Regions from separate parts of the Nocardiopsis sediminis genome, predicted to be linked through region 2. Evidence: predicted binding sites of a transcription regulator. Region 2 holds the regulator's gene; the other holds the start of a gene.
The links. Region 2 encodes HspR, which represses chaperone genes until heat shock. Its sites were predicted from a motif close to ANTTGAGTCNNNNNGACTCAANT; they were not measured.

Region 1 (4,326 bases), on a different contig from region 2:
GGCGTAGACGAAGCGCCAGATGATGCCGGCGCCGACGAAGGAGATCGCCATGGGCATGAACAGCAGCGACTTGGCGACCGACTCGTAGCGCGACCGGTCCACCAGCACGGCGTAGACCAGCCCGATGGCCGTGGCCAGAGCGGGGGCGAACAGCACCCATAACAGGGTGTTGCGCAGCACGAGCAGGGTCTCGGGCTGGGTGAACATCCAGGCGTAGTTGTCCAGCCCCACCCACGCCTCCCCGGCCTGGTCGCGGAAGGACAGCAGCGTGGTGCGCACGGCCGGGTAGATCAGCCCGCCCGCCAGCAGGACCAGGGCGGGGCCGCCGAAGCAGGCGGCCTGCCACCAGTCGTGCCGGGTCCGCGGGCCGCGGTCGACGATGAGCAGCAGCAGAGCGATCACCGCGAGGAAGGCCGCGACGGCGATGACCAGGTAGAGCAGCTTGGGCAGCGCGGCCTGCACGTCGATGCCCATCAGGCCGGCCACGAGTTCTCGATGTAGGCGAGGACGTCGTCGGTGTCGTCGCCGTTGACCCAGTCGGTCATGCCGCGCCAGAACGTGCCCGAGCCCACGGTGGCCGGCATGTTGTCGCCGCCGTCCCACCGGAAGACGGTGCCGGGGTCGCGCAGCAGTTCGGCGGCGAAGCGGTCGTTGGCGTTGAGCAGGGCGTCCAGGTCGCTGTCCTGGTGTGCGGAGAACCAGGCGCCGGCCTGGGCGCGGCGGTCGGCGTAGTCGACCGTGGCCAGGTACTCCTGGAAGGCGACCACCTCGGGCCGGTCGGAGAAGCCCGCGGCGAACTCTCCGCCGCCGAGCACGGGGCGGCCCACGTCGGGGTTCATCTCGGGCAGGTCGAAGGTGAAGACGTCGCCGTCGGGGGAGATGTCGGTGCCCTCGGGCCAGTTCGAGGCGTAGAACGAGCCGATCAGGTACATGCCGCACTCGCCGTCGAGGATGGGCAGCCCGGCGTCCTGCTGCGCGGTGGTGAGGATGGACTGCACCTCGCCCACGTAGTCGGGGTTGCGCAGGATGTCGCCCACCCGGTCGAGGGACGCGGCGATCCGCGGGTCGTCGAACGGGATCTCGTGCGCCACCCACTGGTCGTAGACGTCGGGGCCGTACTCGCGGAGCACCACGGCCTCCAGCCAGTCGGTCACCGGCCAGCCGGTGGCCTCGCCGGATTCGATGCCGGCGCACCAGGGGGTGACGCCGTCGCCGGCCATCCGGTCGCTGAGGGCGATCATGTCGTCCCAGGTCTCGGGGATCTCATAGCCGTTGTCGGCGAAGAACCCCGGCGAGTACCAGACGATCGACTTCACGTTGGCGCCGAGCGGGGTGGCGTACAGTTCGCCGTCGCGCCGCACGTAGTCGAGCCAGTCCGCGGTCCAGCCCTCTTCGGCCCGCTGGGCGGCCCCCGCGGGAAGGGGGAGGGCGTCGCCGGACTCGATGAAGCGGGCCAGCAGGCCGGGCTGGGGGAAGAAGGCGACGTCGGGGGCGTTGCCGCCCGCGATCTTGACCTGGATCTGCGCCTCGAACTCCCCGGTGCCCTCGTAGGAGATGTGGATGCCGGTACATCGCGCGAAGTCGTCCCAGGCGGCCTGCATGGCCTCGCCCTCTGTGTCGCGGATGGAGGCGTAGACCTCGACCCGGCCGCCCCCGGTGTCCTGCCATTCGCGGAACGGCGCGCAGGCGGGGGAATCGGGGTCGGCCACCTGGCCTCCGCCGCCTTGCAGGTAGGCGCAGCCGGAGGTGAGGAGGGCCAGGGACAGGCAGGCGGCGAGGGGGGAGCAGTGTCGGGGCGATGGCAAGGACAGGGGCATACGCGCACCTCGAACCGAGAGTACTGGTATAGACCTTAGCTTTCACTGATGGAAGTTCCTGGGTCGCTCTCTGTCCACGGTTCACCCCGATTCCTCGCGTAACGGTTACATCACACTCCCCTCCGTGATGGCCGGAATGGGAACTCCGGCGATCGCTCACGGCGAACGAGGATCGAGGAACAAACGGCGACTCTTCTTTATTGAGTGTTAGTGACTCAACAAGGAGGGTCCGATGACCGAAGCGCAGTCCACCGTGACGCTGCCCGTGCTGCCCCTCGACGACGACGTCGTGCTCCCCGGCATGGTCGTGCCGGTGGACATCTCCGATTCCGAGGTCCGCGCCGCCATCGACGCGGCGCAGGCGAGCGGGCCCGGCGCCCGGGTCCCCGGTGTCCGCTCCACCACCAAGCCCCGCGTGCTGATCGTCCCGCGCATCGACGGGACCTACGCCCCCTTCGGCACCGTCGCCGTCATCGAGCAGGTCGGCCGCACCCCCGAGGGCGAGCCCGCAGCGGTGGTCCGCGGCACCGCCCGCGCCCGCGTGGGCAGCGGGACCACCGGGCCCGGCGCGGCCCTGTGGGTCTCGGCCGAGACCCACACCGACGAGGCCCCCGAGGGCGGGTACCCGGGCAAGGTCCTCGAACAGGCCCGCGAGTACAAGGGCCTGCTCACCACCTACCTACAGAAGCGCAACGCCTGGCAGGTCCTCGACGGCGTGCAGCAGCTCGACGACCCCGGCCGCCTGGCCGACCGCGGCGGCTACTCGCCGTTCCTCAAGACCGCCCAGAAGCTCCAGCTCCTGGAGACCTACGACGTCACCGAACGGCTGCGGCTGCTGACCGAGTGGACCCGCGACTACCTCGCCGAACTCGACGTCGCCGAGACCATCGACCAGGACGTTCAGGAGGGCGTCGAGAAGCAGCAGCGGGAGTTCCTGCTCCGCCGCCAGATGGAGGCGATCCGCAAGGAGCTCAACGAGCTCGACGGCAAGCCGGGCAGCGAGGAGGACGACTACCGCGAGCGCGTGGAGCTGGCCGACCTGCCCGACCACGTCCGCAAGGCCGCCCTGGCCGAGGTCGACAAGCTGGAGCGCGCCGGCGACTCCTCGCCGGAGTCCGGCTGGATCCGCACCTGGCTCGACACCGTGCTGGACATGCCGTGGAACGAGCGCACCGAGGACGCCTACGACATCGCCGAGGCGCGGGGCGTGCTCGACGCCGACCACGCCGGGCTCGACGACGTCAAGGAGCGCATCGTCGAATACCTGGCGGTGCGCAAGCGCCGCGAGGCGCGCGGCCTCGGCGTCGTCGGCGGCCGGCGCAGCGGGGCGGTGCTGGCCCTGGTCGGCCCGCCCGGTGTCGGCAAGACCTCGCTGGGCGAATCCGTCGCGCGCGCCATGGGCCGCAAGTTCACCCGGGTCGCCCTGGGCGGCGTCCGCGACGAGGCCGAGATCCGCGGCCACCGGCGCACCTACGTGGGTGCGCTGCCCGGCCGCATCGTCCGCGCGGTCAAGGAGTCCGGGTCGATGAACCCGGTCGTGCTCCTCGACGAGGTCGACAAGGTCGGCAGCGACTTCCGCGGCGACCCCACAGCGGCGCTGCTGGAGGTGCTCGACCCGGCGCAGAACCACACGTTCCGCGACCACTACCTGGAGGTCGACCTCGACCTGTCCGACGTCGTCTTCCTGGCCACCGCCAACGCGCTGGAGTCCATCCCCGGCCCGCTGCTGGACCGGATGGAGCTGGTGCTCCTGGACGGCTACACCGAGGACGAGAAGGTCGTCATCGCCCGCGACCACCTGCTCCCGCGCCAGCTGGAGCGGGCCGGGCTCGACTCCGGTGAGGCCGGGTTCGGTGACGACGCGCTGCGCACCATCGCCGCCGAGTACACCCGCGAGGCGGGCGTGCGCGGGCTGGAGCGGACCATCGCCCGGGTGCTGCGCAAGATCGCGGCGAGCGTGGCCCTCGGCGAGCGGGAGCTGCCGGTGACCGTGGGCGCGGGCGACCTGGCCGACTACATCGGCCGGCCCAAGCACACGCCGGAGTCCGCCGACCGCACGGCGGTGCCGGGTGTGGCCACCGGGCTCGCGGTCACGGGGGCGGGCGGCGACGTGTTGTTCGTCGAGGCGTCCCTGGCCGACCCGGAGTCCGGGGCGGGCGGGCTGACCCTCACCGGCCAGCTCGGCGACGTGATGAAGGAGTCCGCGCAGATCGCCCTCTCCTACCTGCGCTCACGCGGGGCGGAGCTGGAGCTGCCGGTCGCCGACCTCAAGGACCGCGGCGTGCACATCCACGTCCCCGCGGGTGCGACCCCCAAGGACGGCCCCAGCGCCGGCGTCACCATGACGACGGCCCTGGCGTCCCTGCTGTCGGGCCGCACAGCCCGCGCCGACGTGGCGATGACCGGCGAGGTCTCCCTCACCGGCCGCGTCCTGCCAATTGGTGGAGTGAAGCAGAAGCTCCTCGCGGCGCACAGGGCGGGGATCACCACGGTCCTCATCCCGTCCCGC
Region 2 (4,326 bases):
ACCTCAAGCGGGTCCAGGCGGAGTACGCCAACTACCGCAAGCGGGTCGACCGCGACCGGCTCGTCGTCCGCGAGCAGGCGCTCTCCCAGGTCCTGGGCGAGCTCCTGCCGATCCTCGACGACGTCGGCCGGGCGCGCGAGCACGGCGAGCTGAGCGGCGGCTTCAAGTCGGTCGGCGAGTCCCTGGAGTCGCTGGCCACCAAGCTGGGGCTGAAGAAGTACGCGGAGAAGGGCGACGAGTTCGACCCGAACGTGCACGAGGCCCTGACCCTGGTGGAGTCCCCCGATGTCACCGTCCCCACGGTGATCGAGGTCTTCCAGCCCGGGTACCTCATCGGTGAGCGGGTGCTGCGGCCGGCCCGCGTCGTCGTGGCCGAGGGGTCCGGCGACACCGCCGAAACCGGCGGCGGGGCCCCCGCGGAGCCCGAGCCCGGTGACGACGCCGGGAACGGCGACGACACCTAGCAAAGGCCCGCCCCGGGCGCCGCAGGGCGCCCGGGGCGGGCGAGGGCCTGCGGGGCCGCGCACGCGGCCCTGTTGCTGTTGAAGTCCGAGCGCTGAGCGGGAGAAGGCACACGTCGATGAGCACCAAGGACTACCTGGAGAAGGACTACTACAAGGTCCTCGGAGTCTCAAAGACGGCCACCAAGGACGAGATCAAGCAGGCGTACCGCAAGCTCGCCCGCGCGCACCACCCCGACGCCAACGCCGCCGACCCCAAGGCCGAGGACCGGTTCAAGGAGATCTCCGAGGCCTACAACGTCCTGTCCGACGAGAAGCGGCGCAAGGAGTACGACGACGCCCGTTCGCTGTTCGGCGGGTCCTACCGGCCCAACGGCGGCACCGGCCCCGGCGGGTTCGACCTCGGCGACCTCTTCGGAGGGGCCGGCGGCGCCGGCAGTGGCGGCGGTGGCGGCGAACGCCTCAGCGACCTGTTCGGCGGGCTCTTCGGCGGGCGGGGGCGCACCTCCACCCAGTCGCGGCGCGGGGCCGACGTCGAGACCGAGACCCGGCTGACCTTCGACGAAGCGGCCGGCGGCGTCACCCGCTCCTTCCAGCTGACCAGCGAAGCCGCCTGCCCCACCTGCAAGGGCACCGGGGCGCGGGCCGGGACCGCGCCGCGCATGTGCCCGAAGTGCGCCGGTACCGGGCACGAGAACAAGAACCTGGGCGGCTTCTCCCTGTCCGAACCGTGCAGCGAGTGCAAGGGGCGCGGGCTCGTCGTCGACGACCCCTGCCCCACCTGTAGCGGTAGCGGCCGGGGCAAGAGCACCCGTACGATTTCGGCCCGCATCCCCGCCGGCGTCTCCGACGGCCAGCGCATCCGGCTCAAGGGCAAGGGCGCACCGGGCGAGAACGGCGGGCCGGCCGGCGACCTCTATGTGGTGGTACACGTGCAGCCGCACCCCGTGTTCGGAAAGACCGGCGACAACCTGACCATCACCGTTCCGGTGAGCTTCCCCGAGGCCGCCCTCGGCGCCGATGTGCGCGTGCCGACCCTCGGCGGACTCCCCGTCACGGTCAAGATCCCCCCGGGTACCCCCAGCGGGCGCACGTTCCGCGTCCGCGGCAAGGGCTCCACCCGCCGTGACGGCACGACGGGGGACATGCTCGTCACGGTCGAGGTGGCCGTGCCGCAGGAGCTGAGCGGCGAGGCCCGCGAAGCCCTGGAGAAGTTCCGCGCCGCAACCGCCGACCAGGACCCGCGCAGAGGTCTCGAGGCACGGGCGAAGGGGATGTGAGGGCCATGAACGAACCGTCGTTCGGCGAGGACGTACCCGTTTACGTGATCTCGGTCGCCGCCGAGCTGTCCGGGCTGCACCCGCAGACGCTGCGCCAGTACGACCGGCTGGGCCTGGTCTCGCCGGGACGCGCCTCAGGCCGGGGGCGCCGCTACTCCATGCGCGACATCCACATGCTGCGCGTGGTGCAGCGGCTGTCGCAGCAGGAGGGCATCAACCTCGCCGGGATCAAGCGGATCCTGGAGTTGCAGCGCGAGGTCGCCGAGCTGCGCGACCACATCTTCCACCTGCACAACGAACTCGAGGCGGCGCGCAGCGCCGTGGCGCGGCGCGCGTCGTCGGCGTCCCAGGGCGGGGAGCTGATCCCGGTCCGGCGCACCCGCGTGACGATCTTCAACACCCCGCCACCGCCCGACCAGGAGCGGTGAACGGGGAACGGGGAACGGCCGCCTTACCGGCGGACCGCACGGGCCATAGGGAACGGCTACGCATGAATTACAAACTCACCACCAAAAGCCAGGAGGCGGTCTCCGGAGCGGTCCGGCGGGCGACCACGGACGGCGGCCCGCAGGTCGAGCCGGTGCACCTGCTCTCCGCACTGCTCGGCCAGGGCGAGGGCATCATCCGGCCGCTGCTCAAGGAGGTCGGCGCCGCCCCTGACGATCTGGCGGCCAAGGTCGAGCAGGCCGTGGCCGGCCTGCCCAAGGCGGCGGGCAGCACGGTGAGCGCGCCGCAGAGCTCCCGGCAGCTCATCGTCTCGCTGAACACCGCCGCCCAGCGCGCCCAGCAGATGGAGGACGAGTTCGTCTCCACCGAGCACCTGCTCGTGGGCCTGGCGGCCGACGGCGGCGAGGCGAGCCGGCTGCTCCGCGACGCCGGCGCCACGCCCGAGGCGCTGCTCGAGGCGTTCGAGCGCGTGCGCGGCCCGGGCAAGGTCACCTCCGCCAACCCTGAGGAGACCTACCGAGCGCTGGAGAAGTACGGCGTGGACCTCACCGGCCAGGCGCGCGCGGGCGCGCTCGATCCGGTGATCGGCCGCGACTCCGAGATCCGCCGGGTCGTGCAGGTGCTGTCGCGGCGCACCAAGAACAACCCGGTGCTGATCGGCGAGCCGGGGGTCGGCAAGACCGCGGTCGTCGAGGGGCTGGCGCAGCGCATCGTGGCGGGCGACGTCCCCGAATCCCTGCGCGACAAGCGGCTGATCTCGCTGGACCTGTCGGCGATGGTGGCCGGGGCGAAGTACCGGGGCGAGTTCGAGGAGCGCCTGAAGGCCGTGCTCAACGAGATCAAGGAGAGCGACGGCCAGATCATCACCTTCATCGACGAGCTGCACACGATGGTGGGCGCGGGCGCCGCCGAGGGCGCCATGGACGCCGGCAACATGCTCAAGCCGATGCTGGCCCGCGGCGAGCTGCGCATGGTCGGCGCCACCACGCTCGACGAGTACCGGCAGCGCATCGAGAAGGACCCCGCGCTGGAGCGCCGCTTCCAGCAGATCCTCGTGGGCGAGCCGTCGGCCGCCGACACCATCGCGATCCTGCGCGGGCTGAAGGGCCGCTACGAGGCGCACCACAAGGTGCAGATCGCCGACTCCGCCCTCGTGGCCGCGGCGACCCTCTCCGACCGCTACATCACCGCGCGGTTCCTGCCCGACAAGGCCATCGACCTCATCGACGAGGCCGCGTCCCGGCTGCGCATGGAGATCGACTCCCGGCCGGTGGAGATCGACGCGCTCCAGCGCACCGTCGACCGGCTGAAGATGGAGGAGATGGCGCTCGCCAAGGAGTCCGACACCGCCTCCGTGCAGCGCCTGGAGCGGCTGCGCGCCGACCTCGCCGACCACCAGGAGGAGCTGAACGGCCTGGTGGCCCGCTGGGAGCAGGAGAAGGCCGGGCTGAACCGGGTCGGCGAGCTGAAGGAGCGCCTCGACGACCTGCGCACCCAGGCCGACCGCGCCCAGCGCGACGGCGACTTCACCGAGGCGTCCCGGCTGATGTACGGGGAGATCCCGGAGCTGGAGAAGTACCTGGAGGAGGCGTCGTCCGCCGAGGAGGAGACCGGCGGCGAAGAGCCCACCATGGTCAAGGACGAGGTGGGCGCCGACGACGTCGCCGATGTCGTGTCGTCGTGGACCGGCATCCCCGTCGGGCGGCTGCTCGAGGGCGAGACCGCCAAGCTGCTGCGCATGGAGGACGAGCTCGGCAAGCGGCTGATCGGGCAGCGTCCCGCGGTGACGGCGGTCGCCGACGCGGTGCGCCGCGCACGCGCGGGCATCTCCGACCCGGACCGCCCCACGGGGTCGTTCCTGTTCCTGGGCCCCACGGGTGTGGGCAAGACGGAGCTGGCCAAGGCGCTGGCGGAGTTCCTGTTCGACGACGAGCGGGCGATCGTGCGCGTCGACATGAGCGAGTACTCCGAGAAGCACTCGGTGTCGCGGCTGGTGGGCGCCCCTCCGGGCTACGTCGGCTACGAGGAGGGCGGCCAGCTCACCGAGGCGGTGCGCCGCCGCCCCTACACGGTGGTCCTGCTCGACGAGGTCGAGAAGGCGCACATCGAGGTGTTCGACACCCTGCTCCAGGTGCTCG

Region 1: lon (endopeptidase La) is a predicted target of HspR. The motif match lies at 2,016-2,038, and genes of this name have one in related genera.

Annotation. Positions count from the first base shown of each region.
Region 1 is NZ_JBHSBH010000015.1:1,044,122-1,048,447, reverse strand. Features, by position in the region: gene ACFOVU_RS27150 (carbohydrate ABC transporter permease) at 1-474, opposite strand, end outside; gene ACFOVU_RS27145 (ABC transporter substrate-binding protein) at 474-1,817, opposite strand; gene lon (endopeptidase La) at 2,050-4,326, shown strand, end outside.
Region 2 is NZ_JBHSBH010000013.1:88,300-92,625, reverse strand. Features, by position in the region: gene grpE (nucleotide exchange factor GrpE) at 1-464, shown strand, start outside; gene dnaJ (molecular chaperone DnaJ) at 581-1,741, shown strand; gene ACFOVU_RS20580 (heat shock protein transcriptional repressor HspR) at 1,747-2,169, shown strand; gene clpB (ATP-dependent chaperone ClpB) at 2,232-4,326, shown strand, end outside.